DNA from 3 places in the Rathayibacter sp. KR2-224 genome. Region 3 is predicted to be linked to each of the others. Evidence: predicted binding sites of a transcription regulator. Region 3 holds the regulator's gene; each other region holds the start of a gene.

Region 1 (9,582 bases), 1.1 Mb from region 3:
AAGCGGAGTCAGCCCGTACCGCTCGACGGCAGAGGCGCTGGCGACGACGAGCGCGGACGCTCCGTCGTTGAGCGGGCTCGAGTTGCCGGCCGTCACCACGCGCCCGCCCGCAACCACGGGACGCAGCCGGGCGAGGGCATCCATGCTGGTGTCTCGGCGCGGACCCTCATCGACGATGACGGGACCGGCCTTGGTCGGCACGGAAACGAGCTCGTCGTCGAAACGTCCGGCATCGGCAGCCGCAACGGCACGGAAGTGGCTGCGCAGGGCGAACGCGTCGGCATCGCTCCTGCTCACGCCGTACACCCTGGCGACCTCCTCCGCCGTCTCCGGCATCGAGTACGTCGCCTTGTCGCGGGCAGCGAGCACGGGGTTGACGAAGCGCCATCCGATCGAGGTGTCGAACTGGTCGCCCGGCTTCGCGAACGCCCGCTCCGGCTTGGCCTGCACCCATGGTGCGCGACTCATCGACTCGACGCCGCCCGCCACCACGACATCCGCGTCCCCTGCGCGAATGGCCTGCGCGGCCATGGTCACCGCCGTGAGCCCAGATGCGCACAGCCGGTTCACCGTCACACCCGGCACCTCGTCGGGCAGACCGGACAGCAGCACGGACATCCTTGCAACGTTGCGATTGTCCTCGCCCGCCTGATTCGCCGCACCGAGGATGACCTCGTCGATCGCCTCGTCCGGCACCCCGGAGCGACGCACGGCCTCCCGCACCACGAGCGCCGCCAGATCGTCGGGACGCACGCCGGACAGCACGCCTCCGTAGCGGCCGACGGGCGTGCGCACGCGCGAGACGAGGTACGCGTCGGACATCGTCGCCCGCCCTTCATCGCGCCGGACCAGCCTGCAACGACGGTCGAATTAGTTACCGACCGTTCGGACAGTAATTCTGGCAGAGGCGCGCGGCCCGGTCAACCGGGCGGCGTCGACCGACCCGAACCGCTGAAACGGGCCAAGACCTCAGACGACGCTCAGCGCGTGTAGTTCGGCGCCTCGACGACCATCTGGATGTCGTGCGGGTGCGACTCCTTGAGACCAGCCGGCGTAATGCGCACGAACTTGCCGCGCTCCTTCAGCTCGGGAATGGTACGTGCACCGACGTAGAACATCGACTGGCGAAGGCCGCCGGTGAGCTGGTAGGCAACGGCGGACAGCGGGCCGCGGTAGGGGACGCGACCCTCGATGCCCTCAGGGATGAGCTGCTCGTCGCTCGGCACGTCGGCCTGGAAGTAGCGGTCGCGCGAGTACGAGGTCTTCTTGCCGCGGGTCTGGAGCGCGCCGAGCGACCCCATGCCGCGGTAGTTCTTGTACTGCTTGCCGTTCAGGAAGACCAGGTCGCCGGGGCTCTCGTCGCATCCGGCGAGCAGGGAACCGAGCATGACGGTGTCCGCGCCAGCGACGAGGGCCTTCGCGATGTCGCCGGAGTACTGCAGCCCGCCGTCCGCGATCACGGGAACGCCCGCCGGGCGAGCGGCGAGGGATGCCTCGTACACGGCGGTGATCTGCGGAACGCCCACGCCTGCAACGACGCGCGTGGTGCAGATGGACCCGGGCCCCACGCCGACCTTGATGGCGTCGGCACCTGCATCCACCAGGGCCTGGGCACCGGAGCGAGTGGCGACATTGCCGCCGATCACCTCGACGTGTCCTGCGCGAGGCTCGTGCTTGAGGCGGTGGATGATCTCCAGCACGCCCTTGCTGTCCCCGTTGGCCGTGTCGACGACGATCACGTCGACACCCGCGTCGACGAGCGTCATCGCGCGGTCCCATGCGTCGCCGAAGAAGCCGATCGCGGCGCCGACGCGAAGCCGGCCCTCGGCATCCTTCGTGGCGTTGGGGTACTTCTCGCTCTTGTCGAAGTCCTTGACGGTGATAAGCCCGCGGAGCTTGCCCTCCTCGTCGACGAGCGGCAGCTTCTCGATCTTGTGCTGCGCGAAGATGGCGATCGCGGAATCCGGGTCGATGCCGACGGGAGCCGTGATGAGCGGAGTCTTCGTCATCACGTCGCGCACGAGCGTCGTCGAGGTCTCGAACGGAGAGACGAAGCGCATGTCGCGGTTGGTGATGATGCCGACGAGCGTGCCGTCATCCTCCACCACGGGAAGGCCGGAGACGCGGAACTGGCCGCACAACGCATCCACCTCGGCAACAGTCGCGTCTGGGCGCGTCGTCACGGGGTTGGTCACCATGCCTGACTCGCTGCGCTTCACCTTGTCGACGTAGGTGGCCTGGTCTTCGATGGAGAGGTTGCGGTGCAGAACGCCGAGGCCGCCCTGGCGCGCCATGGCGATAGCCATGCGTGCCTCGGTGACCGTGTCCATCGCGCTGGAGAGCAGCGGCGTTGCCACCGTGATGCGCTTGGTCAGGCGCGACGACGTATCGGCCTCGCTCGGAATCACGTCGGTATGCCCCGGCAGGAGCATCACGTCGTCGTACGTCAGTCCCATGAAGCCGAACGGGTCCGCCTGGTCCATCTCTCCCCTGTCCTCGCTGTCGCCTTCACCCTCGGCGTCGGGAAGGCGGATCGCGGTGCAATCCCCCTGCACCAGCGCGACAAGGATGTTCCAGGATAACGCCGCGCACCTGCGAGGAATTCCCCGAGCGCGCGGCGGACGAGAGCGCCGCTCACGCAGGCACGGGCGCCGCTGCTCCTGGCCTCGGCGTCAACGCCGCCGCGAGCCGGCGAAGGCCGGAACGGATGCGCCGCCCCGCGCGCTTGAACCAGTCGTCATCGTCCTTGTCGCGGTTGAGTATCAGCACCACGACACGCATGGCCGCGATCGCGAGCCAGATGGCTGCGAAGAACGTGTCGCCTACCATCACGTCGGCGACGGCGATGATCGTGGCAAGCAGCGCAACGAGCGAGGCGAGCACGATGTAGCGGCTGCGCCACACGTACCGCTCGTGCGAGCCGCGCACAGCGCGCCGGTACAACGCCAGCGCGTACGACTCCGCGAAGCTCACCCCGAGCGCAGCGCTGACGAGCAGCAGCATGCCGATCGCCATGGTACAACTATGCGCTCTGCACCCGACGTCCGACCCCGTGAACCCTTACGTCGTGTGCGGAGCGCCCGGCGTGGGACGAACTCCGGGTCTCTTGTGCGCTACTCGGGAAGCGGGTCGGCGGACACGGCATCCTTCGACGCCCCGCGCGAGGTCGCTCCGGCCGCTGAAGAACGGCGGTCGCGGCGCACCGCGAGAACCATGTCGACGGTGAGCACGACCAGCGCAGCCCAGACCAGCGCGAACCCGATCCAGCGCTCGAACGTCATGGCCTCATGCAACAGCACGACGCCCACGATCAGCTGCAGGATGGGCGTGAAGTACTGGATGAACCCCATCACGATGAGGGGGAGGCGGCGGGATGCCGCAGCGAAGAACAGCAGTGGGATCGCCGTGATCACCCCGGCCCCGAGCAGGCCGATGGTGTGCAGCACGCTGACGTGCCCGAAGGTGATCCCGGTCGTCGCGCCCACGACGAAGAGCTGCACGATCGCCACCGGCGTGAGCCAGGCCGTTTCGAGGGTGAGGCCGCTGAGCGCGTCCACGTCCCGCCCGACCTGCTTCTTCACGAGGCCGTAGAGGCCGAACGAGAACGCCAGCGCCAGGGCGATCCACGGCAGGCGTGCGTAGCCGACCGTGAGCACGACGACGGCGACCACGGAGATGCCGATGGCGATCCATTGGGTGATGCGCAGGTGCTCGCGCAGCACGATCACGCCGAGCAGCACGGTGACGATCGGGTTGATGAAGTACCCGAGGGATGCCTCGACCACCTGGCCGGACGTCGTCGCGTACACGTACGTCTGCCAGTTCACGTAGATGAGCACGCCTGCCGCACCCATGACCAGAACGATGCGCGGCCGCTTCAGGATGACCGCGAACGGACGCCATGCGCGCGTCACGACTATCGCGATGCCGCAGAAGACCAGCGAGAACAGCACGCGCCACGCCACGATCTCGAACGGACCGGTCGGCGCGAGCGCGATGAAGTAGACGGGCAGGAAGCCCCAGATCAGATACGCGGCAAGTGCGAAGACGATGCCACGGCCGGCCCGAGAGGGAGCCGCGCCGGTGACGCGGCCGCCGGACGTTACAGAGGAGGCAGGCGCTGTCGCGGCGCCGTTCGCCGGCTCTTCGGCGGAATGGTTCACGGCTGGATCAGGCACCGATCCATCGTAGGTTCCACGACCGACGTCCGCGGCCGATCTGCGCATACAGCCGGGCCTTGCAGCCCGGGCCTGCAGCCGGGCATCCAGGCAGGCCTGCAGCCGGGCATTCAGGCAGGCCGGTACCCGAGACTCAACCACCCGTTTTCAGGACATGCGCCGAGCCGGCGTCACTATCCGGTCGCCCCGCCGCATGTCCTGAAAACGGATGGTCAAGGCCCGTTGACACCGAGCCGGGGCAGGAATGTCACCGTTCCGGGGCAGGCCAATGCCAGCGGGCATGCGAAAGGGGTCCGGATGCACAGGCATCCGGACCCCTCTCGAAGTGCTGCGGGTCACCGCAGCGACGCGAGCGTCAGCGCTCGATGACCGCCAGCACGTCGCGGGCAGAGAGCACCAGGAACTCGTCTCCGCCGAACTTCACCTCGGTGCCGCCGTACTTCGAGTAGAGCACCTTGTCGCCGACGCTCACATCGAGGGGCACGCGGTTGCCGTTGTCATCGATGCGGCCGGGTCCGACCGCGATGACCTCGCCCTCCTGCGGCTTCTCCTTGGCGGTGTCCGGGATGACCAGGCCGGACGCAGTGGTCTGCTCAGCCTCAACCTGCTTGATAACGATGCGATCCTCGAGCGGCTTGATGGAGACCGACACGGTTGACCTCTTTCTGTACTTTGTACTGAAGACGTAGTTAGCACACTGACAGTGAGAGTGCTAATCAGCAGTGTAGGCGCACGGCTGGCACTCGTGCAACGTGAGTGCAAGCAGCGGATGCTCGTCCGCGGCACCCGGCGGGAGCACGGCCGGCGTGGATGCCATGGCGATAGGTTGTCGCAGGTGGAACGCGCGGAACTGGTGGAGTTGCTGAGCCCGGAGGGCCTTCGGCTGCTCGACTCGTTGCCGAGGTACGAAAGCGCGGCAGACGTGGTGCGCATGGTGAGCGACTTGCGCAAGCAGGGGCATCCGCCCGGGCTGGTGGCGACCGTGCTCACCCAGTCGAAGCTGCGCGCGAAGGCCACCGCCAAGTTCGGGCCGTTCGCTTCCCGCATGCTCTTCACCGAGGCGGGGCTGGAGCAGGCGACGAGGCTGTCCGTGGGCGCGAGGCACGCCGGCAGGTACGCGCAGGCCGGGCTGGGCCGGGTTGCAGACCTGGGCTGCGGCATCGGCGGCGACGCCATGGCGCTGGCGGCACTCGACCTCGAAGTGACGGCCGTGGACGTCGACGAGGTGACCGCGGCCGTCGCCAGCTACAACCTCGCTCCGTTCTCGAACGCGCAGGTGCTGTGCTCGCGGGCGGAAGACATCGACCTCACCGCACAGGATGCCGTCTACCTCGACCCCGCGCGTCGCACGGCTGGGCATTCGGGCACCACGCGCCTCTCCGACCCCTCTGACTGGTCGCCAAGCCTGGACTTCGTGTTCGGCCTCGCCGAGCGGATGCCCGTCGGCGTCAAGCTCGGACCAGGCCTCGATCGCGCGCTGCTGCCCCAGAATGCCGAGGCGCAATGGGTCTCGGTCGACGGCCAGGTGGTCGAGGTGGGCGTCTGGACGGGGCCGCTGGCGAGGGACGGCATCCGCCGGGCAGCGCTCATCGTCCACGGAGACTCGGTCGCTGAGCTGACGGCTGCAGGCGACTCGGACGACGAGCCGACGGGGGCGCTCGGCGAGTACCTGTACGAACCCGACGGCGCCGTCATCCGAGCACGGCTGATCGGTGACGTGGCGCGCGGTCTGCAGGCCAGGATGCTGCGACACGACATCGCCTACCTCACCTCAGACAGACTCACGACGACACCGTTCGCAACGGCCTTCAGAGTCATCGAGGAGTTGCCCGGCAAGGAGGCGGAGCTGCGCGCGGCGCTCGCGAAACGCGGAGTCGGGACGCTCGAGATCAAGAAGCGCGGTGCAGACGTCGATCCGGCGGCGCTGCGGAAGCGGCTCAAGCTGAAGGGCGGGGCATCCGCCACGATCGTGCTCACCAGGATCGGCGCCAGGCACGCCACTCTGCTGGTCGAGCGGGTCGACGACGAGCAGCCGGCGTGACGTCGTCCGCTCGGGCGATACAGCGCGTGTGATGGGTGCGATCGCGGGCGACCGCCGTTCTGGCTGACGACCACGCACTCGCCGACAACGACCAAGGGCCGCCCCGCTCCGGGGACGGCCCTCGTACCGTGATGCCGGCGAGCCGCGCCGGCTCAGTAGTTGTAGCTGTAGTTCGCCGAGGCGATGGCGCTGATCACGATGATCAGGATCCAGAACAGGATCAGGGCGACGGATACGAAGCCGAGAATGATTCCCGTCAGCCAGAACCCCCTCGCCTGCGGCTCACGCGACTTGCCCAGGAATCCGAGCACGATGCCCGCGATGCCGAAGAGCGCGCCCCAGCCGAGCGAGATCACGCCGATGATGCCGCCGATCAGCGCGAGGATGCTCAGAATCGGCGACTTGGTCGGAGCTGGCGCGTACGGCTGGCCGTACTGCGGAGCACCGTAAGGCGGCTGCTGAGGAGGAGCCCCGTACTGCGGGCCAGGCTGCGCGCCATAAGGCTGCTGCGGCGCACCATACGGCTGCTGCGGCACGCCGTACGGTTGCTGCGGCGCACCCTGCGGCGCACCGTACGGCTGCTGAGGCTGCTGCTGTGGAGCCCCGTACCCGGGTTGCGGAGCCCCGTACGGCTGCTGCGGCGGCACCGGCTGCTGCGGCGGCACGGGCTGCTGTGGCGGCACCGGCTGCTGTGGCGGCACCGGCTGCTGTGGCGGCACCGGCTGCTGCGGCGCGCCGTACGGCTGCTGCGGCGCGCTCGGCGGCGGAGGCACCTGCTCCGGGTTCTGTGGAGCATTCGGGTCGGACATTGGTGCTTCCTTTCTCGAAGCCTGATGCACGAGCGAGGGGTGAGGAGCGGCAGCTGCCTGCTCCTCACCCCGAACGCGTCTGGGCGAACCTGATCAGTAGTTCTTGAGCGAGGTGCCCAGCGAGGCGAGCACGACCACGGCGATGATGATCACGATGATCTCGAGCGCGATCGCGACGAAGCCGAGGATGATACCGGTCAGCCAGAAGCCCCTGGCCTGCGGCTCCTTGCTGCGGCCGAGGAACCCTAGAACGACTGCAGCGATCGCAAACAGACCGCCGAAGTAGAAGAACGACCCGACGATGCCGATGATGCCGCCGATCAGCGACAGGATGCTCAGGATCGGCGTCTTCTGCGCCGGAGCTGCGTACGGCTGTCCGTAACCCGGGGCGGGCGCGCCGTACTGCGGAGGCGCGGGCTGCTGCGGTGCGCCGTACTGCGGAGGAGCCGGCTGCTGCGGGGCCCCGTAAGCAGGGGGCTGCTGCCCGCCCGCCGGCGGCTGCACAGGCTGCTCGGGGTTCTGTGGTGCGTTGGGATCAGTCATTGTTCAGTTCCTTTCGGCTTTCGGCCGTCTAACGATCGTCGGCTAGGAGTGCATGGACATCACGAGAACCACGCCGACGATCCAGAGGATGACGCCGAGCACGATTCCGATGAAGCCGAGGATGATGCCGGTGAGCCACAGACCCCTTGATGCGGTCTCCCTCGTCCTGCCGAGGAACCCGAGCACGACCGCGGCGATGCCGAGGATGATCGCGATCAGCGGAACCAGGAACGATACGACGCTGATGATGCCGGCGACCAACGAGATGATGCTCAAGACCTTGGACGAACCGCGCCCTGTCGTCCCTGCGTACTGGGGAGCGCTGGGCGCACCGTACTCCGGAGGGGCCGGCGGACGCGGCGTTCCCGACGGGTCCTGAGGAGCGTTGGGATCGGACATGAGCTGGATCCTTTCGAGTTGGCCGGCACGTGAGGCGCCGGTCGTGCGTCCGCTCCGGCTGAACCTGAACGAAAGCTGTGTATGCCAATGCTGGCATCCGCCTTGGGGAGTGTCAATGCACCCCGGTTGTGGCGTGTCGAAGTACGACGCGCCTGAGCGGACGCTCATGCCGCAACGCTAGGCCGGTCGGCTCGCCTCCGACATGGGGAGCGCTCCCCATTCGTGCGCTGCCGCAGACGAACGTCAGACCTGGATGTCTGTGACCGGCAGCGTGGAATCCGCTCCGAAGTCGAGACCACTCGCCTCGTGACCGGCCATGATGCGCTGAGCGGCAAGAGCCGCGATCATGGCGCCGTTGTCGGTGCACAGCGACAGCGCGGGGATGCGCAGGGTGATGCCCGCGGCATCCGCGCGTTCCTGCGCCAGCTGCCGCACCCGCGCGTTGGCGACGACGCCGCCCCCGAGGAGCAGGCGAGGCACGTCGCGGTCGATGCACGCGGCGATGGCCTTGCGCAGGAGCACGTCGGCGACAGCCTCCCGAAAGCTCGCAGCCACGTCGGCGACGGGAACGGGCTCGCCCGCGTCCTCCTTGCGCTCGACCCAGCGCGCGACGGCCGTCTTCAACCCCGAGAACGAGAAATCGTAGCGATGCTTGGCCATGTCTTTGGGGAGGGTGAGTCCGCGTGGGAAGCGGATGGCTTGCGGATCGCCGTCGGCCGCCACCCGGTCGATCTGCGGACCTCCTGGGTACGGCAGCCCGAGCACGCGCGCGACCTTGTCGAACGCCTCGCCTGCGGCGTCGTCGATCGTCTCGCCCAGCAGCTCGACATCGTCGGTGAGGCTGCGAACGTGCAAGAGGGACGTGTGGCCTCCCGAGACGAGGAGCGCGATGGTGGGAAGTTCGATGCTCCTGCCGGGTCCCCCGTCGGCGTCGAGCAGGTCGGCGCCGACGTGCCCCACCAGGTGGTTTACGCCGTACAGCGGCTTGCCGAGTGCGACGGCGAGTGCCTTCGCCGCGCCGACGCCGACCATGAGGGCGCCGGCGAGACCTGGACCGCTCGTCACGGCGACGGCGTCGAGGTCGGCGAGCCGGATGCCTGCCCGCGCGAGCGCCTCGGTGATGGTCGGCTCGAGAGCCTCGAGGTGTGCGCGTGCTGCGACCTCCGGCACCACTCCGCCGTAGCGCGCGTGCTCCTCCATGCTCGAGGCGATCACGTTGGCGAGCAGCCGAGTGCCGCGCACGATGCCGACGCCCGTCTCGTCGCACGACGTCTCGATGCCCAGCACGAGGGGTTCGGAGTTCACGGGCGGTTTGGGGTTCAGCTCGAGGCGCATGACGATCGCATCGACGTCGTCGGGCTGGTAGTAGTGCGGCCGCACGGCGATGGGCTCGAATCCGAGCGAGGTGTAGAGGCTCTGTGCTTGCGGGTTGTCGTCGCGCACCTCGAGGAACACCGTGCGGGCGCCTCGGCGTGCCGCCTCGTCGATCATGTCGTGCATGAGCGAGCGGCCGAGGCCGAGCCGTCTCGCCGACGGGGCGACCGCGATCGTCTGGATGTCGGCATCCGTCGCCCCGCTCACGCAGCGGAGGCCGGAGTACCCGACAACTGCT
Region 2 (9,582 bases), on a different contig from region 3:
CTCACCTGCCCGGCGAGCCGGGACGGCGCATCCAGAGATTTCACTCGTCGTGCACCGCGCGTTAAGACCACGTCGATCGTCACATGCGGAGGTGACCCGGTCAACTCGATTCGGCGGCATTGCGCCGCGATTGATGTCTATGCGCGGCGCCGCCGTACATCGTCGGCCCCGCGCCCACATAGTCTTGCCGGGTGACCGCAACCGCACAGCCGGGTGGCCGATTCCGGGCCTGGTTCTTGGAAGGCATGGCAGCTCCGAAGTCCGGACCGCATGCCGAATCCGCCGAGAAGCCGCAGACCTGGTGGCGCGTGATGTGCCTGACGGGTCTCGATTACTTCTCGACGCTGGGCTACCAGCCCGCCATCGCCGCCCTCGCCGCCGGCCTGATCTCGCCCTTCGCGACGATCGTGCTGGTGCTGCTCACGCTGGCAGGGGCCCTGCCCGTGTATCGGCGGGTCGCGAAGGAGAGCTTCCGCGGCTCGGGTTCCATCGCCATGCTGGAACGCCTGCTTCCGTGGTGGGGCGGCAAGCTCTTCGTGCTCGTACTGCTCGGGTTCGCAGCAACCGACTTCATCATCACCATCACGCTGTCGGCCGCGGATGCCAGCGCGCACGCCATCGAGAACCCGTTTGCGCCCGCATGGTTCCATGGCGCCAACCTGCCCATCACCCTCGTGCTCATCACGTTGCTCGGCGCGGTGTTCCTGATGGGCTTCTCGGAGGCGATCGGGATCGCGACGATCCTCGTCGGCGTCTATCTCGTGCTCAACGCGGTCGTCGTGGCCGTGTCGATAACGCACGTCTTCGAGCATCCGATCCTGGTGCGCGACTGGTGGGGTGCGCTCAGCGCCTCGCACGGCAACCCGTTACTGGTGGCCGGGATCGCACTGCTCGTGTTCCCCAAACTCGCCCTCGGGCTCTCCGGATTCGAGACCGGCGTCGCAGTCATGCCGCAGATCAAGGGCGCCCCGGGCGACACCGACGAGAATCCGGCTGGACGCATCCGCGGAGCCGGACGGCTGCTGACCACGGCAGCCATCATCATGAGCTGCTTCCTGCTGACGTCGAGCTTCACCACCACGGTTCTCATTCCGCAGAAGGAATTCCAGCCGGGCGGCCAGGCGAACGGCCGTGCGCTGGCCTACATCGCCCACGAATACCTCGGGCAGGCATTCGGCACCGTTTACGACATCTCGACCATCGCCATCCTCTGGTTCGCGGGCGCCTCTGCCATGGCCGGCCTGCTCAACCTGGTGCCGCGCTACCTGCCGCGCTACGGCATGGCGCCGCAGTGGGCGAAGGCCGTTCGACCGCTCGTGGTCGTGTTCACGCTCATCGCCTACCTCATCACCGTGGTCTTCGATGCGAGCGTCGACGCTCAGGGCGGCGCATACGCAACGGGCGTGCTGGTACTCATCACGTCGGCATCGGTCGCCGTGATGCTCTCGGCCATGCGCAAACGGCAGAAGGGCAGGATGATCGCGTTCGCGGTCATCTCCGCGGTCTTCGCCTACACGATGGTCGCGAACGTCGTCGAGCGTCCTGACGGTGTTCGCATCGGAGGACTGTTCATTGTCGGCATCCTGACCGTCTCGATCCTCTCGCGCGTGCGCCGCTCGTTCCAGCTGCGCGCCACATCGGTGCGGCTGGGACTCACGGCAGCCGGCTTCGTCTCCGAAGATGCCGAGGAGTTCAGCGCCATCCGCATCATCTCGCACGAGCCGGACGGCGACACCGCAAGCGAGTACGCCAAGAAGAGCAAAGACGAGCGACGTTTCGCGCACATCCCGCAGGGCTCGCCGATCATCTTCCTCGAGGTGCTGCCGAGCGACTCCTCCGACTTCGAGGAAGACCTGGAGGTGACGGGCGTGGCGAAGCACGGCTACCGGGTGCTGCAGGTCACGAGCGGAAACGTGCCGAACACGATCGCCGCCGTGCTACTGCAGATCAGGGACGAGACGGGCATCGTTCCAGAGATCTACTTCCAATGGAACGAGGGAAACCCGATCGCGAACATGTTCCGTTTCCTCATCACCGGAACCGGTGAGGTGGCGCCCGTGACGAGAGAGGTCCTGCGCCAGGCCGAGCGCGATGCCAAGCGCAGGCCGCACGTGCACGTCAGCTGAGCCCGGGCGGGCGATCGCTACCTCGTCTAAGCGAGGAACCCGATCAGGATGCCGTGTCCGCGGTCGCCTGCGCGATCAAGGCGAGCACGGCGTTCGCGTATGCGGTCTCCGCGTCGCTCGCCTCGAAGCGTGCGCGCACGCCTTCGCGAGCGGTCTCCACGACATATTCACCGGCATCCGTTCGGCTCAGCGAGACGAAGGTGCCGCCGAGCAGCGAGCGCAACTGGTCTTCACGTGGCAGCCACACCGCCTTCTCCACCGCCACCGAGTCGAGCGCCCATTCGGTGGTTCCGTTGAACCCGAGGATCGTACCGGTGTCGAACTCGTGTGCCTCGATGGTCATCTCGCTCACCGTGAAGGTCTCACCGTCGAACTCGCCGGAGTCGATCGCGAACACGTCGCCGGATGCCGGATGCCATACCAGGCCCTGCTGTCGCAGCTCGCGTGCCAACTCGGTCGTGATCATCCCGCCATTATGCGTCGTGGGCCGCAGTGCATGCTGTCCGCTTTCCGGGCGGGCCCTTCACTACGGGCGCCCGAAGGGCGGCGCCGCGTCGTGTCAGGATGCCGGCACGAACTCCGCGATGAGGCACACCTCGAACGGGTCCCGGTTCACCCAGGTCTGGGAACGGGTCATCGTGTAGCCGGTCGCGTCGGCCAATCGTCGTAGCTTGTCCGGAGAACCGACGCGAGCATGCAGATGGTCATGCGTTCCATGCGGACGCCGCTCGGCTCCGTGGCTGATCGCCTCCGCCACCTCCGGAACGTCAGACGCGTCGTCCTGACGAAATCCGCCGACGACAACTCGTCCCGCTGGCGCGAGGAGTCGTCGCCAGGAGCGGAGCGCATCCTCTGGACTCGGGAGCAGGTGGAGCGCGGTCACGCAGGTGATCAGATCGAACGACGCATCGTCGAATGCAAGGTCGGCCGAGGCGTCCGCCACGACGAGTTCCGCATCGGGCAGATGCCGGCGAGCGACGGCGATCATCCCCGGCGAGATGTCGACGCCCGCCTTGCGAACCGACGCAGGCATCGCCCGCAGCACGAGCGCCGTGCCCGTCGCCACGTCCAGCACCGTGCGCACGCCGTCCATTCCCGCGAAGGCGACCGTCTGCTCGGCCAACGCCCGATGGAACGCCGACTCGTCGTAGTGGTCTGCACGCTCGTCGAACCCTCGTGCGATGTCGCGCGGGTTCTGTACCGCACCATCACGCTTGTTCCGGTCATCCTGCGTCTGCGACATCCCTTCATTCTGCCCGGAAGGCCGGGCAGAGGCGGGCGCCGCGGTTCGCGCAGAGCGGACGGAAATGGTCCGAAGCATCGTTGGCACTCTCACTATTAGAGTGCTAATCTGACCATAGTTGAGTCGCTTAGGCTCAACTCTTGAATCATCGTGGATCGAACGAAGGAGGATGTACCCATGGCAACCAACTACGACCCGTTCCGCGAACTCGACCGGCTGGCCGGCGCGATGTTCGGCGGCGGCCAGGGACCGAGGCTGATGCCGATGGACCTGTACCGCGACGGGGACACGTATGTGCTGAACGCTGACCTTCCAGGCATCGACCCGGGGTCGGTCGACATCGACGTCGACGGTCAGCTGCTGACCATCCGCGCCGAGCGCACGCTGTCGAACGGTGACGGCGTGAAGTGGATCACCCGGGAGCGTCAGTCCGGGTCGTTCCTGCGCCAGCTGAGCCTCGGCCAGGGCATCGACACCGAACGCATCTCTGCGACGTACACGAATGGCGTGCTCAGCGTCACCATCCCCGTGAGCGAGCAGGCCAAGCCGCGCAAGATCGCGGTGACCAGCGGTGCCTCTGGAAGCGAGAACGAGCATCCAACGGTGACCGTCGAGGAGAAGCGCGAGAAGCAGGAGAGACCGATCGGCGCATGATCGGTCCATCCGTTCAGCGGACACAAACGGTTCCATAGCGAAGGCGGGGCCGGGGCGAAAACCCCGGCCCCGCCTTCGTGCTTCCGAGCCCTACTGCTCCTCGTGGTGGTTCGGGTCTCCCCCGAACAACCGGCCGTCCGGCTTGCCGAGCGCGGTGATGGCAGCCACCTCGTCCTCGCTCAGCTCGAAGCCGAAGATGTCGATGTTCTCGTTCTGACGCTCCACGCCGCCCGACTTGGGGAGCGGTACGGAATTCAGCTGGACGTGCCACCTCAGCACCACCTGGGCCGGTGTCACGCCGTGAGCTGCGGCGGCATCTGCGATCGCCGGCTCGGACAGCACCGGAGAGTTCTTGCCGAGCGGGCTCCACGCCTCGGTGGCGATGCCGTGCTGTTCGTGGAACTCGCGCAACCGCTCCTGCGGGAAATACGGATGCAGCTCCACCTGGTTCACGGCGGGAAGCTCGCCCGTTTCGCGCTGCAGCCTCGTGAGGAACTCCTCGGTGAAGTTGGAGACCCCGATGGTGCGCACCAGGCCCCTGTCGCGCAGGTCGATCATCGCTTTGAAGGTCTCGACGTACCTATCGACGCTGGGATTGGGCCAGTGGATCAGGTAGACGTCGATCACGTCGATGTCGAGAGTCCTCCGCGACCGCTCGAATGAGGCCAAGGTCTCGTCGTAGCCGTGATGCCGACCCGGGATCTTGGTCTGCACGATCAGCTGGGAGCGGTCGAAGCCGGATGCCCGCATGCCGCGCCCGACGGCATCCTCGTTCCCGTAGTTCACCGCGGTGTCGATCAACCGGTAACCCGCTTCGATGGCCGTGGCGACGGCGCGTTCGGCCTCCCCACCGCGCAGTGGATAGGTGCCGAAGCCGATGGCTGGGATGGTCGTTCCGTCGTTCAGTTGCCGCTCGGGAATGCTCATGCGCCAACGCTACCGACCGCGCACGATGACGGCGTTCGCCCGGGCATGCGCACCGGACGGATAGCGTTGTGACATGCCCGACCCCCAAGCCACAGCAGGCCGCATCTCTGCCGACTCAGAAGCATCCGTGACCGATCGAAAGCACGCCCCGACACATCGTGCGGTGCAGCAGCCTCCCGTTGCCAAGCGCGTTCCGTTCACGCGAACGCACCACGGCGACTCCGTAGACGACCCCTACGAATGGCTGCGGGACAAGGACGATCCCGAGGTGATCGCGCATCTGGAGGCGGAGAACGAGTACACAGAGGCACGCACCGGTCACCTGGCATCGCTCAGGGATCGCATCTTCGACGAGATCCGTTCCCGCACGCAGGAGACCGACCTCTCCGTTCCTGTGCGGGAGGGGCGGTGGTGGTACTACTCACGTTCCTTCCAGGGCAAGCAGTACGGCGTGCAATGCCGCGCTCCGATCGCCTCCGAGGACGACTGGACGCCGCCTGCCGTAGCCGACGTCGACCCTGCAACGCCGGCCCTGCCCGGGGAGCAGGTGCTCTTCGACGCCAACGCCGAAGCCGAGGGACACGAGTTCTTCCGGCTGGGCACGTTCGACGTGAGCGCTGACGGCAGCCGCCTGCTCTACGCAGTCGACATCATCGGGGACGAGCGGTACACATTGCGCGTACGTGACCTCGCCACGGGAGGCGACCTCTCCGACGAGGTGCCCAACACCTCGGCCGGCGCGGCGCTCTCCCCCGACGGCCGTTACGCGTTCTATGCGACGGTCGACGACGCATGGCGTCCAGACACCATCTGGCGGCACGAGCTCGGCACGGCGGCCTCAGCCGACGTGGCCGTGCACCACGAGGCGGACGAGAGATTCTGGGTCGGCGTCGGCGTCACTCGCAGCCGGTCGTACATCGAGATCGGCGTCGGATCCTCGATCACGAGCGAGTCCAGATTGATTCCGGCATCCGATCCCACAGCGGCCCCGGTCGTCGTGTGGCCGCGGCGTGAGGGCGTCGAGTACTCGGTCGAGCACGCGCTCGTAGCCGGCGAAGACAGGCTGCTGATCGTGCACAACGACGGCGCTGAGGACTTCGAGCTGGTGGATGTCGCGGCATCCGACCCGCAGGGCGAGCGGCGCGTCATCCTTCCGCATCAGCCTGGGCTGCGGCTCGAATCGGCCGACGCGTTCGCCTCGCGAGTCGTCGTCGAGTACCGCAGGGAGGCGCTCACGAGGGTCGCGGTGCTGCCGCTGCGAGATGCGGGCTACGGCGAGCTCCGCGAGCTCACGTTCGACGAGCCGCTCTACACGGTGGGCACGGCCGGCAATCCCGAGTGGGCGCAGCCGGCGGTGCGTCTCGGTTACGGATCCCTCGTGACACCGTCTACCGTCTACGACTGGTTCCCGGATGCCCCCGATCGCGCGTCCGAACTGCGTCTGCTGAAGCGGCAACCGATCCTGGGCGACTACGACCCGGATGCCTACGAGCAGCGTCGCGAGTGGGCGCGAACCGACGACGGCACTCTCGTGCCCATCTCGCTCGTGTTCCGCAAGGACCTCGTCTCACCGGGCACCCCGGCGCCGCTCGAGCTGTACGGCTACGGCTCCTACGAGCACAGCATCGATCCCGCCGTCTCGGTGGCGCGTCTGTCGCTGCTCGACCGTGGCGTGGTGTTCGCCATCGCGCACGTGCGCGGCGGCGGCGAGCTGGGGCGCCACTGGTATGAGCACGGCAAGCTCACCCGCAAGCGCAACACGTTCACGGATTTCGTGGCCTGCGCACGCCACCTCATCGACGGCAACTGGACGATGCCCGACCGGCTCGTCGCCGAGGGCGGCAGTGCCGGGGGCCTGCTGATGGGGGCCGTGGCGAACCTCGCGCCCGAACTGTTCGCCGGCATCCTGGCCGACGTGCCCTTCGTCGACGCGCTGACGAGCATCCTCGATCCCGACCTTCCGCTCACCGTCATCGAGTGGGACGAGTGGGGCGACCCGTTGCACGACCAGGCCGTGTACGAGTACATGAAGTCGTACACGCCGTACGAGAACGTGCGGCAGGATGCCGGCGGCTACCCGCGCATCCTCGCCGTCACGAGCCTGAACGACACCCGGGTGCTCTACGTCGAGCCGGCGAAGTGGGCCGCGCGCCTGCGCGAGGCCGGGGCCGACGTCTTGCTGAAGACGGAGATGTCAGCTGGGCACGGCGGCGTGAGCGGGCGTTACAACGCGTGGCGTGAGCGGGCCTTCGAGCTGGCCTGGCTGCTCGACGTGCTCGGACTCGCCGCGCATCAGCCGAACAGCAGCGCCGCCTCGTCGTAGCGGTAGTCGGGAACGGTGTTGAGGCCGCCCGTGGCGTCGGCGATCGAGACGATCTCGACGTCGGTGCCTTTCAGCGAAACCATGGAACCCCACTGTTCGGTCTGAGCCGCGTCGACAGCCGCCATGCCGAGGCGGGTCGCTAGCACTCGGTCGTACGCGCTCGGGACACCGCCGCGTTGGATGTGTCCGATCACGGTTGCACGCGACTCGATGCCCGTTCGCTCCTCGATCATGGGGGCGAGGAGTTCGCCGATGCCGCCGAGACGTGGCCGGTTGAAGGCGTCGAGCCCCTTGTGCGAGTGCGCACCCTCCATCGTGTCGAGGTGGAAGCCCTCGGAGACCACCACGACGGGCGCCCGGCCACGGTCGCGCACGTGCTCGACCCATTCGCAGATCTGGTCGATGGACTGCGGCCGCTCCGGGATGAGGATGGCGTGCGCGCCGCCTGCCATGCCGGAGTGCAGAGCTATCCAGCCGACGTGCCTGCCCATCACCTCCACGATCATGCACCGTTGGTGGGACTCGGCTGTCGTTCGGAGCCTGTCGATCGCCTCGGTGGCGATCTCCACCGCCGTATCGAAGCCGAACGAGTAGTCGGTGGCCGCGAGGTCGTTGTCGATGGTCTTGGGCACGCCGATCACCTTGAGGCCGCCCTCGTCGACGAGACGACGGGCCGCGGTGAGCGTTCCCTCGCCCCCGATCGCGATGATGGCGTCGATGTCGTTCTCGTCGAGCATCCGCTGGATTCTCTGCGGCCCCCCGCCGTCGCCCTCGAACGGGTTCGTGCGGCTCGAGCCGAGGATGGTGCCGCCCTGCCTGGAGAGGCCGCGCACGCTGTGTCTGTCGAGCGGAACGATGTCGGCGTTGACGACGCCGCGCCAGCCGTACCTGAATCCCACGAACTCGTCGCCGTACACGCGATCGCCCTTGAGCACGGCCCCGCGGATGACCGCGTTCAAGCCGGGACAATCACCGCCCGAGGTGAGGATTCCGATCTTCATCTGTGCGCCTCTTCCAGGTATGCATCGATACGTCAACGATCATGCCTGAGGCGGTCTGCCTGCTCCAAAACGGCCGGTCCCCGGCGGTCTCATGTGTTCGGCCCTTTGAGAACGCGCTCCAGTTTCGAGGAGCTCTTGGAAGGTGCACCCCCAGCCTCGACCACCACGGCCTCAAGCCCGTCCAGCAGCTCGTTGCGCGCCCGACGGCTGTCGGGCGCAGCTGCAGACAGCTCGATCTCCCACTCGCGCCATTCCTGCCTGGCGCCCGTCAGCAGACTCTCCCCCGTCACGTGGTCGTCGCAGTACTCGGCGACCGGGTAACCCGCGGCATCCAACAGACGACGAACCACCCGATGGTTGCGCACGCGCGCTACCGGTACGAGCTCTCGGTCGCCTACCACCTCGCGCACCTCGTCCCTGACCCAGTCGGGAACGGATGCTCGCGCTGCCGCTTCGGACTCCTCACCGAGCGACCAGTGCTGCTCCGTGCGGCCCTCGTCGGCCTCGCGCTTGATGTGCCAGCCCGCGTCCGGCCCACCCTCGCGCCTGCGCAGTGCGACGCGTGCCCTGGCCAGCGCCAGGTCGGGCGTGTCGTAGTAGACGGCGTCCAACTCACGCACCTCCGGCACCTCGATGACCGCGATCGGCCCGACGCCGACGAAGGCCGGCTCGCCCGCGCCATCGCTCACGTCGTATTTGCGCTCGATCTCGATCGTCGATGTTCCGTGCTGCTTGCTCATCTTCCCAGTCTTGCGCAGCTGTCAAGCGCCGTTGACCTCCACCGGGGCCCCTCGCGACCCACGAGCGGGCGGGGCTACCCTGGCTGCATGACTGAGCACGCCAATGCAGTTCCTGCCGATTCCGATCCGGAGTACGACGAGTTCGCGGCCGCTCAGGAGGGCGACTACGAACCAGAGATCAACGAGGAAGCCGTCCTCGCCGACGAAGACGAACGTCCGATCGACATCGAGGCCGACGAAGGCTACCCCGATGAAGAACGCGTGGTCGTGTTCGACGACGAGCTCGACGAGGACGACGTCTGAGGTCTTCGTCGACTACAGCGCGTCGCGCAGCAGCGAGATGAGTGCGTCCAACTGCACCGAGTCGGCCGATCCGGGTTCGACGTCGACGCCGTCGAGCGCGCGCAGGGCAAGCGACTGTTTCGAGTCGATGAGCTCGGCGATCTTGGAATCGATGGTCTGAGCGGCGATGATGCGCCAGGCGGTCACCGGTTCCTCCTGCCCGATGCGGTGCACCCTGTCGATGGCCTGCGTCTGCTCGGCCGCTGTCCAGCTGAGCTCGGCCAGC
Region 3 (9,582 bases):
GCGTTGGATCGCGAACATCTCGCGCTCCTCGTCGGGTTCGGCATGATCGAACCCGAGTAGGTGCAGGATTCCGTGTGCGGTCAGCAGCTTGAGCTCGTCCATGAGCCCGTGACCAGCGGCCTCGGCCTGTGCGCCCGCCACCTGCGGGCACAGCACCACGTCACCGAGCAGCCCAGCAGGTGCCGGCTCCTCCTCGGTACCCGGTCGCAACTCGTCCATCGGAAAGCTCAAGACATCGGTCGGCCCCGGCTCGTCCATCCACTGCACGTGCAACTGCTCCATGGCGGCCTCGTCCACGAGCAGGATGGCGAGCTCGGCCTCGGTGGACACGTGCATCGTGTCGAGCGCGTAGGCGGCGAGACGCTGCAGGGCTGCCTCGTCGACCTCGACGGCCGACTCGTTGTTCACTTCGATGCTCACGGTGTCCTCTTCACGTCTCTTCAGCGGATGGGGCGCCGAGCCCGCTCTGCCGACTACTGGGCGCCGGAGTCCTCACCGGCGCTTCGGCGGCAGGTGGTCGCGCGGGATCGCGGAACGCCGTTCTGCGCGGTTCGCGAACTCCCTCGCCTGTTCGCGCTCGAAATGGTCGGCCTGTTTGCGCGCGTCGTACTCGGTGTAGGCATCCACTATCCGGCCTACGAGCGTGTGGCGAACGACGTCGTCACTCGTCAGGCGGGAGAAATGGATGTCGTCGATCCCGTCGAGCACGCGCGTCACGAGGCGCAGACCGCTCGCCGAGGTCGGCAGGTCGATCTGCGTGATGTCGCCGGTGACGACCATCTTCGAGCCGAAGCCCAGTCGTGTCAGGAACATCTTCATCTGCTCAGGCGTGGTGTTCTGCGCCTCATCGAGAACGATGAACGAGTCGTTCAGTGTGCGGCCGCGCATGTACGCAAGGGGCGCGACCTCGATGGTCCCGCTCGCCAGCAGCTTGGGCACGAGTTCTGGGTCCATCATCTCGTTGAGGGCGTCGTACAGCGGCCGGAGATAGGGATCGATCTTGTCGGTCAGCGTGCCTGGGAGGTATCCGAGCCGTTCGCCTGCCTCGATCGCAGGACGCGACAGGATGATGCGGTCGACCTCCTTGCGCTGCAGCGCTTGCACGGCCTTGGCCATCGCAAGATAGGTCTTGCCGGTTCCTGCCGGACCGATGCCGAACACGATGGTGTTCTGGTCGATCGCGTCGACGTACTGCTTCTGTCCAAGCGTCTTCGGGCGGATGGTCTTGCCACGCGAGGTGAGGATGGCCTGGCCGAAGACGTCGGCCGGGCTCGATCCCTTCTGGATGATGCGCGCTGAACTCGCCACTTCGACGGGGCTCAGGTCCTGCCCCTCGCGCACCATGACGAGCAGCTCCTCGACGAGTCTGCGTGCGGCCTCCACCTGGGCGGCATCGCCGGTTATGGAGATGTCGTTGCCCCTCACGTGCACGCTGACAAGGGGGTACTGCTTCTCGATCGTGGTCAGCAGACGATCCTGTGCCCCGAGAAGCCGCACCATGGCGACGCCGTCGACGTGCAGCCGGGCTTCCGCGTTGTCGCGGGTGACGTCGGCAGCGGCCGACGTCTCATCACTTCGAGCCAAGTGTTCCTTCCGGTAGGTCTCCGGCGAGCACGTGCGCGTGCACGTGGAAGATGGTCTGGCCGGCTGATTCGCCGTTGTTGAAGACCAGCCTGAACTCGCCGTTGGCGTGTTCCTCTGCCACCTTCTTCGCCACTTCGACCATGTGAGCCATGAGCTGCGGGTCGCCTGCCGCAAGCTCGACTACGTTCCGATATTCGGCCGTCTTCGGCACGATCACGACGTGCACGGGCGCCTGAGGCGCGATGTCGTTGAACGCGATCACCGTGTCGTCCTCGTGCACGACATCGGCCGGGATCTCCCTGTCGATGATGCGCGTGAAGATGCTCGGCTCGGTCATGCCACTCATTCTACGAAGAACTGCCCGAGCCCGGCCGCCGTCTTCCGCACGCGTGGTCGCGTCACCAGCGTCCGAGCGTGGCATTCAGCACCGCGATGGCCGCCGGGCCCGCGCTGGAGGTGCGCAACACCGAGTCGCCGAGGCGCACCGAGCCGGCCCCTGCCCCGACCAACCGCTCGGACTCCTCTGGCGAGATGCCCCCTTCCGGTCCGACCACCACGACGATGTCACGATCGTCTCCTTCGTCGAACCGGCTGCTCACGAGACGCAGGGGCGCACCCGGCTCGAGCACCAGCATCCTCGAATGCTGTGCACGATCGGCCAGGCGGGCGGTCGTCACGGGCTCTGTTACCTCGGCCAACCACGGCCGCATGGACTGTTTCGTGGCCTCCCGCACCACTGCGCGCCAGCGCAGCACACCCTTGCTCACCTTCTCGCCCTGCCATCGAGAGACGGACCTGGATGCCTGCCACGGCACAATCGCGTCGACGCCGAGTTCAACTGCGGCCTGCACGGCGAGTTCGTCCCTGTCGCCCTTGGCGAGTGCTTGCACCAACACGAGTCGTGGAGCGCTGCGCTCGACCCTGTACACGGCATCCGCCCGCACGACCACCGTGGACGGCTCCGCCACCTCCACGACGCCCTCGACCACGAGGCCACGGCCGTTACTCACCCGCAGTCGGTCGCCCACGCGTGTGCGGCTGACCGCGACCGCGTGCCTTGCCTCCTGGCCCTCCAGCACCACCTCGGCGCCCTGGGCTGCGTCGTCGAGGTCTTCGCGAAGGTAGAGGTTCGCCATCGCTCTACAGGAACCTGTCGCGCAGCTTCGCGAACAGCCCCTGCTGGAATCGTGCGAGCGACGGCTCCTCTGTCTTGTGGTGCTTGGCGAACTGCTCGATGAGCTCGCGCTCCTTGCGGTCCAGCTTTGTCGGCGTCACGACCTGAACGCCCACGCGCAGGTCGCCTCGGCCGGTGCCGCGCAGATGGGTGATGCCCCTGCTCTTCACCGTCATCACATCGCCGCTCTGCACGCCTGACTTGAGCTCGAGTTCGATGTCGCCGTCGAGGGCCTTGATCTTCGTGTGCGTGCCGAGCACGGCATCCGCCATCGACACCGTCAGCGTGCAGAGGAGGTCGTCCCCGTCGCGAGTGAACACGTCGTGGTGCCTCACCTTGATCTCGAGGTACAGGTCGCCGTTCGGGCCGCCGGCCGGGCCGGCCTCGCCGCTTCCCGGCATCTGCAGGCGCAGGCCGGTGTCGACACCGGCGGGGATGTCGACGGGAACCGTGCGGCGCGCGCGCACGCGACCCTGGCCCTGGCAGGTGACGCAAGGGGTCGCGATGACCGTTCCATACCCGCGGCACGTGCCGCAGGGAGACGAGGTCATCACGTTTCCGAGCAGGGACCGCACGGTGCGCTGGATCGACCCGGTGCCGTGGCAGATGTCGCACGTGACGGGAGCAGTTCCGGGCTGGCAGCACGAGCCGCCGCACGTTTCGCACACGACCGCGGTGTCGACCTCGAGGTCGCGGTGGGCGCCGAAGATGACCTCGTCGAGGTCCACCTCAACGCGCAACAGGGCATCCTGGCCGCGCTCACGACGGGAACGAGGGCCGCGCTGGCCGCCAGCTGTGGCACCCCCGAAGAACGTCTCGAAGATGTCGCCGAACCCGAAGCCGCCGCCGTCGAAGCCGGCCTGGGGACCGATGTCGTACTGCTGGCGCTGCTGCGGATCGCTCAGCACGTCGTACGCGTGGGTGACGAGCTTGAACCGCTCGGCGGCATCCGGACTCGGGTTCACGTCAGGATGCAACTCCCGGGCGAGACGCCGATACGCCTTCTTGATCTCGTCGGGGCTGGCGTCGCGGGAGACGCCCAGGACTTCATAGTGGTCGGCCACTGAAGGGGGTTTTCCTTACCTGATCGTGATGATGAACGCTGTTAGCTGCTGAACCGGCTCACTCGCCCAGCAGACGGGAAAGGTACCTGGCGACGGCGCGCACGGCCGCCATGTTGTTGGAGTAGTCCATGCGCGTAGGACCGAGCACGCCCAGCCTTGCCACGTCCATTCCCGATCCGGAATACCCGCTGGTCACAACTGATGCCTCAGAGAACGGCGGCACCGCGGTCTCGCGTCCGATCCTCACCGACACGCCGTGCTGCTCCTGCGCCATCTCGCTGAACAGTTTGAGTAGTTCGACCTGTTCCTCGATGGCCTCCAGAACAGGCGTGACGCTCCCGCTGAAGTCGATCTCGGTTCGTACGAGGTTGGCGGCGCCCGCCATGATGAGTCGCTCCTGCCGAGTGGCCTCGATCTGCTCCACGATGACCTGGCAGAGGGCAGCCGCGACGTCACGAGTCTGGGTCGTCCAGCGTTCGGAAGGGAGCGTGGCGGGAAGGCTGCGCAGTTCGGATGCGGCGTCCGCCAACCGCATGCCGGCCGTCTTCGCGTTCACCTGCGCTCGCAGCTCGGCGAGGGCATCCTCTCCCAGGTCGCCTTCGGGCTCAGCGACGCCCTGTTCGACGACACCGGAATCGGCGATCAGCACGCAGAGCACGCGCCTCGGAGCCAGCGGAACGAACTCGATGTGCCGAACCCGCGCTCGAGACACCGACGGGTACTGCACCAGAGCGACCTGGTGCGTGAGCTGTGCGAGAAGTCGTACGGTTCGGGCGAGCACGTCGTCCACGTCGACCGATTGGCCTAGGAAGAGTTCGATGGCCTGGCGTTGCGCGCTGGACAGAGGCCGGAGCTCCGACATCCTGTCGACGAAGAGCCGGTAGCCCTTGTCAGTCGGCACGCGCCCGGAAGATGTGTGAGGGGCCGCGATGAGCTCCTCTTCTTCCAGCGATGCCATGTCGTTGCGGATGGTCGCCGCGGAGACGTCGAAACCGTGGCGCTCGACGATGCTCTTCGAGCCCACCGGCTCACGGGATGCGACATAGTCCTGCACGATCACGCGGAGGACCTCGAGGCTGCGTTCTGTGACCATGCGCCCACTCCTCCCCGATCGTTCACGGATGCGACCGCGGTTGGCACTCGCTGCGGTCGAGTGCCAATCATATCGCGCAGTCCTCGGCAGGGGCGCTGCGACTCGGTCAGCGCCCAGCAATGGAATGGCGGATATGACAAGAGGATCCATCCAGCGTCACGACGTCGACTCGGCACCGCTTCGGGGCCGGAATCGCCCGTCTGCGGCGCGGAAGCATTGCAGCGCGACATGCCGGGCAGTACTTTTAGCGCAAGCTCGCACGGTGCCGTGAGTGCGTTCCACGTGCCGCCCACACAGAGCGAGCCTGTGAATCCGCCCAACCCAAGCAAGGCCCGCCCCAGAAAGGCACAGTGCCATGAGCGATCCGAACGTCCCAGAACAGCCGCCGCAAGAACCTCCGCAGCACGGGCAGCAGCCACCGCAACAGCCGCCTTACGGGCAGCCGGCACCGCCGCCACCGAGCGGCCAGCAGCCTCCCCAGTACGGACAGCAACCCCAATACGGCCAGCAGCAGCCGTACGGGCAACAGCCGCCGTCCGGTCAGCAGCCGCAGTACGGCCAGCAGCAGTACGCGCCGGCCGCGCAACCGCTGTCGCCAGAGTCGGACAAGACCGCGGCGATGTGGGCTCACATCGGCGGCATCGTCGGATTCCTTCCATCGCTCATCATCTGGCTCGTGCTGAAGGACCGGGGCCCGCGCACGAACGTCGAGGCGAAAGAAGCCCTCAACTGGCAGATCACCTTCACGATCATCTACGTCGGCCTCTACATCGTCTTCAGCGTCATCCTCGCCATCGTGTTCTGGCCGCTCGCCTTCCTCGGCTGGCTGCTCCCGTTCGCCTGGTGGGTTCTGAACGTCGTCTTCTCCATCATGGGCGGCGTGCGCGTGAACGCGGGCGGGAGCTACCGTTACCCGTTCAACTTCCGTTTCATCAAGTAGACGCCGCCATCAAATAGACGCAGCTGGAGAAGGCGGGTACGCCACGCCGCACCCGTCCCTCGTCCAGGCATCCGGCTCCCCTAGCCTGGATGGCCGTACCTCACGACAGCATTCACATCTAGGAGCGACATGACCGACGTCCCACCCCCTCCTCCGCAGAATCCGTATCCCCAGAGCGGGCAGCGCCAGATGCAACCCGCCGACGAGAAGCTGTGGTCGATGCTCATCCACCTCGGTGGCGCCATCGTTTCGTTCCTCAGCTATGCGAGCCTTGCGTTCCTGCCGGCGCTCATCGGTTTCCTCGTGCTGAAGGACCGCGGCCCCTTCGTGCGGGAGAACACCAGGAACGCGCTGAACTTCCAGCTGACCATGCTGATCGGAGTGATCGTCGGCTGGATGACGACGTTCATCCTCATCGGGTTCCTCATCCTGCTCGCCGTTTGGGTGGTCAACATCGTCTTCAGCATCATCGCGGCGGTGCGTTCCAATCGCGGCGAGGTCTACCAGTACCCGTTGACGATCCAGTTCATCAAGTAGCGCCGTCAGGCCACGAGCCGACGCACTACCGCGTCGGCCAGCAGCCGCCCCGTGCGGGTCAGTTCCACCGACCCGTGCAGGGCGGCTTTTGCGTCGACGAGCCCGTCAGCGATGAGCCCGGCGACCGCGGACCTGCCCGATACCGGCAGTGAAGCGGTTGGCATGCCATCACGGATACGTACGCGCAGCAAGACGTCCTCGACCTGCCTGGTTACGGCATCCAACGTCTCCCTGCCTGCTGCAGGCGACCGACCGGAGAGCATCCGTTCGGCGTACGCGGCAGGATGCTTCACGTTCCACCAGCGCACTCCGCCGACGTGGCTGTGCGCGCCAGGACCTACGCCCCACCAATCGTTGCCAAGCCAGTAGCCCAGGTTGTGTCGTGAGCGGCGCGACGCATCCTTGGCCCAGTTGCTGACCTCGTACCATCCGAAGCCCGCAGCCTCCAGGCGGTCGTCGACCAGTTCGTACATGTCGGCCTGCAGGTCGTCGTCCGGCTGCGGCACCTCGCCCCTGCGGATCTGCCGAGCGAGCTTGGTGCCGTCCTCGACGATGAGCGCGTATGCCGAGATGTGGTCGGGATCGCACTCCAGGGCGGCGTCGACGGATGCCTGCCAGTCGGTGAGCGACTCCCCGGGCGTCCCGTAGATCAGATCGAGGCTGACCTGCAGGCCGGCATCCCGCGCCCAGCGCACGACCTGCGGCACGCGTGCCGGGTCGTGCGTGCGCTCCAGCACGCGAAGCACGTGAGGGACGGCGGATTGCATGCCGAACGACACGCGGGTGAAGCCGGCTGCCGCGAGGTCGTGCAGGTAGCGCTCGTCGACGCTGTCGGGATTCGCCTCGGTCGTGACCTCGGCACCCGCGACGAGTCCGAATGTCTGGCGTACCTGGTGCAGCATCTCCACCAGCTGGTCCGAAGGGAGAAGGGTCGGAGTTCCACCGCCGAAGAACACGGTCGCCGCTCGGCGGGCGGGTACGCCCGACGCCTCCAGAACATCGGCCGCGAGGCGCACCTCGGTCGCCGCCTGCTCCGGGTAGTCCGCCTGACGGACACCGCGAAGCTCCGTGGCCGTGTACGTGTTGAAGTCGCAGTAGCCGCAGCGAACACGGCAGAACGGGACGTGCACATACACCCCGAAGTCACGCGCCAGCGCGCCCTCGGCTGCGGTGCCCGGTAGCAGCCCGTCCGCGGGAGCGGGATCAGCGATCGGAAGTGTGCTCGGCACTGGACCCGCCGTCATCGCCATCGGAAAGGGCCTGCGTGCGCGAGGCGCCACCCACCGGGCGTTCGTCGTGCACGGTCACGTCGGTCACCTGCACCTCGGTTGGGCCGCCGTTCGCCTTGCCCGGCGTCGAAGCCTGACCAGCTGCGAGGCTTCCCGTCGCGGGATGCAGAGCCCTCAGGTAACGCTTGGTCAGCCGCGTCTGCGATGCGCGCGCGACAGGCGAAACGATGGCCCGAATGCCGCCAGCAGACCGGGAGAACGACCGCATTGTGAGCCAAACGGAGTCGTCATCGCGTTGCTCGAGCACGAACGACTCCTCGCCCGAGAGCGGATGCCCCTTCATCGTGCCGTAGCCGAAGCCGACGCGGTGCTGTTCCTCGATGACGTACACCACGCGAACCGGCGCTTTCACGTGGAAAGGTCCGAACGGCACGCGGAGCACGGCGGTCATGCCGTTGGCGATATACGGATGCCCGTCCTCATCGAAAACGGCTTCGGTGCCGTGATGCGGCTCGAGGCGCTCCGGGGTGCCGTCGGCGGCGAACCGTACTCCCGCGTATTGCTCCCCTGTGCCAGGGTCAACGCTCGTGACTTCGACACCGCCTCCGCGCTGAACACCCCACGTCATGAGAGCTCTGGCCGAACTGGCGAAGCGGTCGTCGCCGGAGCCGAGCCTGATGGAACGGGACATCGCCCGATAGCCCTTTGGCGGATGCATCGTCAGATCGTGGGCGAGGGTTGCGCCGACAGCAGCGTAGGTCACCGGCTGATCGGTGAAGGTACTGCGTCGCATGGCCTATGAACCCGTCTGTCGTTTCAGTGTCCTGGCGGAACCCGAATCCGAGCCGCGCCGCCGCCTGGCTCCTTTTCGCGCAGGCAGTCTAACGCGCCCCTGCCGCTACTTCGCCTTGTCCTTGCTCTCCACGTCACCCGAGAGCGCGGCGATGAACGCCTCCTGCGGAACCTCGACTCGGCCGACCATCTTCATGCGCTTCTTGCCCTCTTTCTGCTTCTCGAGCAGTTTGCGCTTGCGAGTGATGTCACCGCCGTAACACTTGGCCAGAACGTCCTTGCGCATGGCCCGGATGGACTCCCGCGCGATGATGCGGGCACCGATGGCAGCCTGCACCGGCACCTCGAACTGCTGGCGCGGGATCAGCTTCTTCAGACGTTCGGTCATCATGACGCCGTACGCGTAGGCCTTGTCGCGGTGCACGATCGCACTGAAGGCATCTACCTGCTCGCCTTGCAGCAGAATGTCCACCTTCACCAGGTCGGCCTCCTGCTCCCCGTGCGGCTCGTAGTCGAGGCTCGCATAGCCCTGGGTCCTGCTCTTCAGCTGGTCGAAGAAGTCGAAGACGATCTCGCCGAGCGGCATCGTGTAACGGATCTCGACACGGTCCTCGCCCAGGTAGTCCATGCCGAGCATCGTTCCTCGGCGGGACTGGCACAGCTCCATGACGGTGCCCACGTAGTCCTTCGGCGTGAGGATCGCGGCCTTCACTACCGGCTCCCGCACCGACCGCACCTTGCCGGTCGGGTATTCGCTCGGGTTCGTGACGGTGACCTGGTGGCCGTCCTCGGTCGTGACCTCGTAGATGACGCTGGGGGCCGTAGTGATGAGGTCGAGGCCGAACTCCCGCTCCAGACGCTCGGTGACGATCTCCAGGTGCAGCAGCCCAAGGAAGCCGCAGCGAAAACCGAAGCCAAGCGCGACCGAGGTCTCTGGCTCGTACACGAGCGCGGCGTCCGAGAGCTTGAGCTTGTCGAGCGCTTCACGCAGGTCGGGGTAATCGCTGCCGTCGATCGGGTAGAGGCCGGAGAACACCATCGGCTTCGGGTCGGTGTAGCCCGCGAGCGCCTCGGATGCCGGGCGCACGGCATTCGTGACCGTGTCGCCGACCCTGGACTGCCGCACGTCCTTCACGCCCGTGATGAGATAGCCCACCTCACCGACGCCC

What was found. The regulator HrcA, encoded in region 3, represses chaperone genes, less so after heat shock. The targets are predictions, from matches to a motif close to TTNGCACTCGNNNNNNNCGAGTGCNAA.
Region 1: a site for HrcA is predicted at 4,868-4,894, ahead of groES (co-chaperone GroES). Genes of this name have one in related genera too.
Region 2: a site for HrcA is predicted at 3,450-3,476, ahead of ACO2Q7_RS15415 (Hsp20/alpha crystallin family protein). Genes of this name have one in related genera too.

The regions. Positions count from the first base shown of each region.
Region 1 covers NZ_JBMSEB010000001.1:1,536,171-1,545,752, forward strand. The annotation lists gene ACO2Q7_RS06980 (thiolase family protein) at 1-822, opposite strand, end outside; gene guaB (IMP dehydrogenase) at 981-2,483, opposite strand; gene ACO2Q7_RS06990 (hypothetical protein) at 2,635-3,015, opposite strand; gene rarD (EamA family transporter RarD) at 3,114-4,178, opposite strand; gene groES (co-chaperone GroES) at 4,534-4,830, opposite strand; gene ACO2Q7_RS07005 (class I SAM-dependent methyltransferase) at 5,014-6,219, shown strand; gene ACO2Q7_RS07010 (hypothetical protein) at 6,372-7,028, opposite strand; gene ACO2Q7_RS07015 (hypothetical protein) at 7,122-7,571, opposite strand; gene ACO2Q7_RS07020 (DUF4190 domain-containing protein) at 7,614-7,970, opposite strand; gene tsaD (tRNA (adenosine(37)-N6)-threonylcarbamoyltransferase complex transferase subunit TsaD) at 8,214-9,582, opposite strand, start outside.
Region 2 covers NZ_JBMSEB010000003.1:87,916-97,497, forward strand. The annotation lists gene ACO2Q7_RS15400 (amino acid transporter) at 246-2,126, shown strand; gene ACO2Q7_RS15405 (hypothetical protein) at 2,170-2,592, opposite strand; gene ACO2Q7_RS15410 (class I SAM-dependent methyltransferase) at 2,686-3,369, opposite strand; gene ACO2Q7_RS15415 (Hsp20/alpha crystallin family protein) at 3,547-4,023, shown strand; gene ACO2Q7_RS15420 (aldo/keto reductase) at 4,114-4,950, opposite strand; gene ACO2Q7_RS15425 (S9 family peptidase) at 5,024-7,273, shown strand; gene ACO2Q7_RS15430 (6-phosphofructokinase) at 7,243-8,274, opposite strand; gene ACO2Q7_RS15435 (CYTH domain-containing protein) at 8,364-9,014, opposite strand; gene ACO2Q7_RS15440 (hypothetical protein) at 9,102-9,317, shown strand; gene ACO2Q7_RS15445 (DEAD/DEAH box helicase) at 9,330-9,582, opposite strand, start outside.
Region 3 covers NZ_JBMSEB010000001.1:475,782-485,363, forward strand. The annotation lists gene ybeY (rRNA maturation RNase YbeY) at 1-420, opposite strand, end outside; gene ACO2Q7_RS02250 (PhoH family protein) at 493-1,500, opposite strand; gene ACO2Q7_RS02255 (histidine triad nucleotide-binding protein) at 1,571-1,921, opposite strand; gene ACO2Q7_RS02260 (16S rRNA (uracil(1498)-N(3))-methyltransferase) at 1,983-2,720, opposite strand; gene dnaJ (molecular chaperone DnaJ) at 2,725-3,822, opposite strand; gene hrcA (heat-inducible transcriptional repressor HrcA) at 3,881-4,915, opposite strand; gene ACO2Q7_RS02275 (DUF4870 domain-containing protein) at 5,271-5,855, shown strand; gene ACO2Q7_RS02280 (DUF4870 domain-containing protein) at 5,985-6,392, shown strand; gene hemW (radical SAM family heme chaperone HemW) at 6,398-7,621, opposite strand; gene ACO2Q7_RS02290 (DUF1990 family protein) at 7,596-8,384, opposite strand; gene lepA (translation elongation factor 4) at 8,520-9,582, opposite strand, start outside.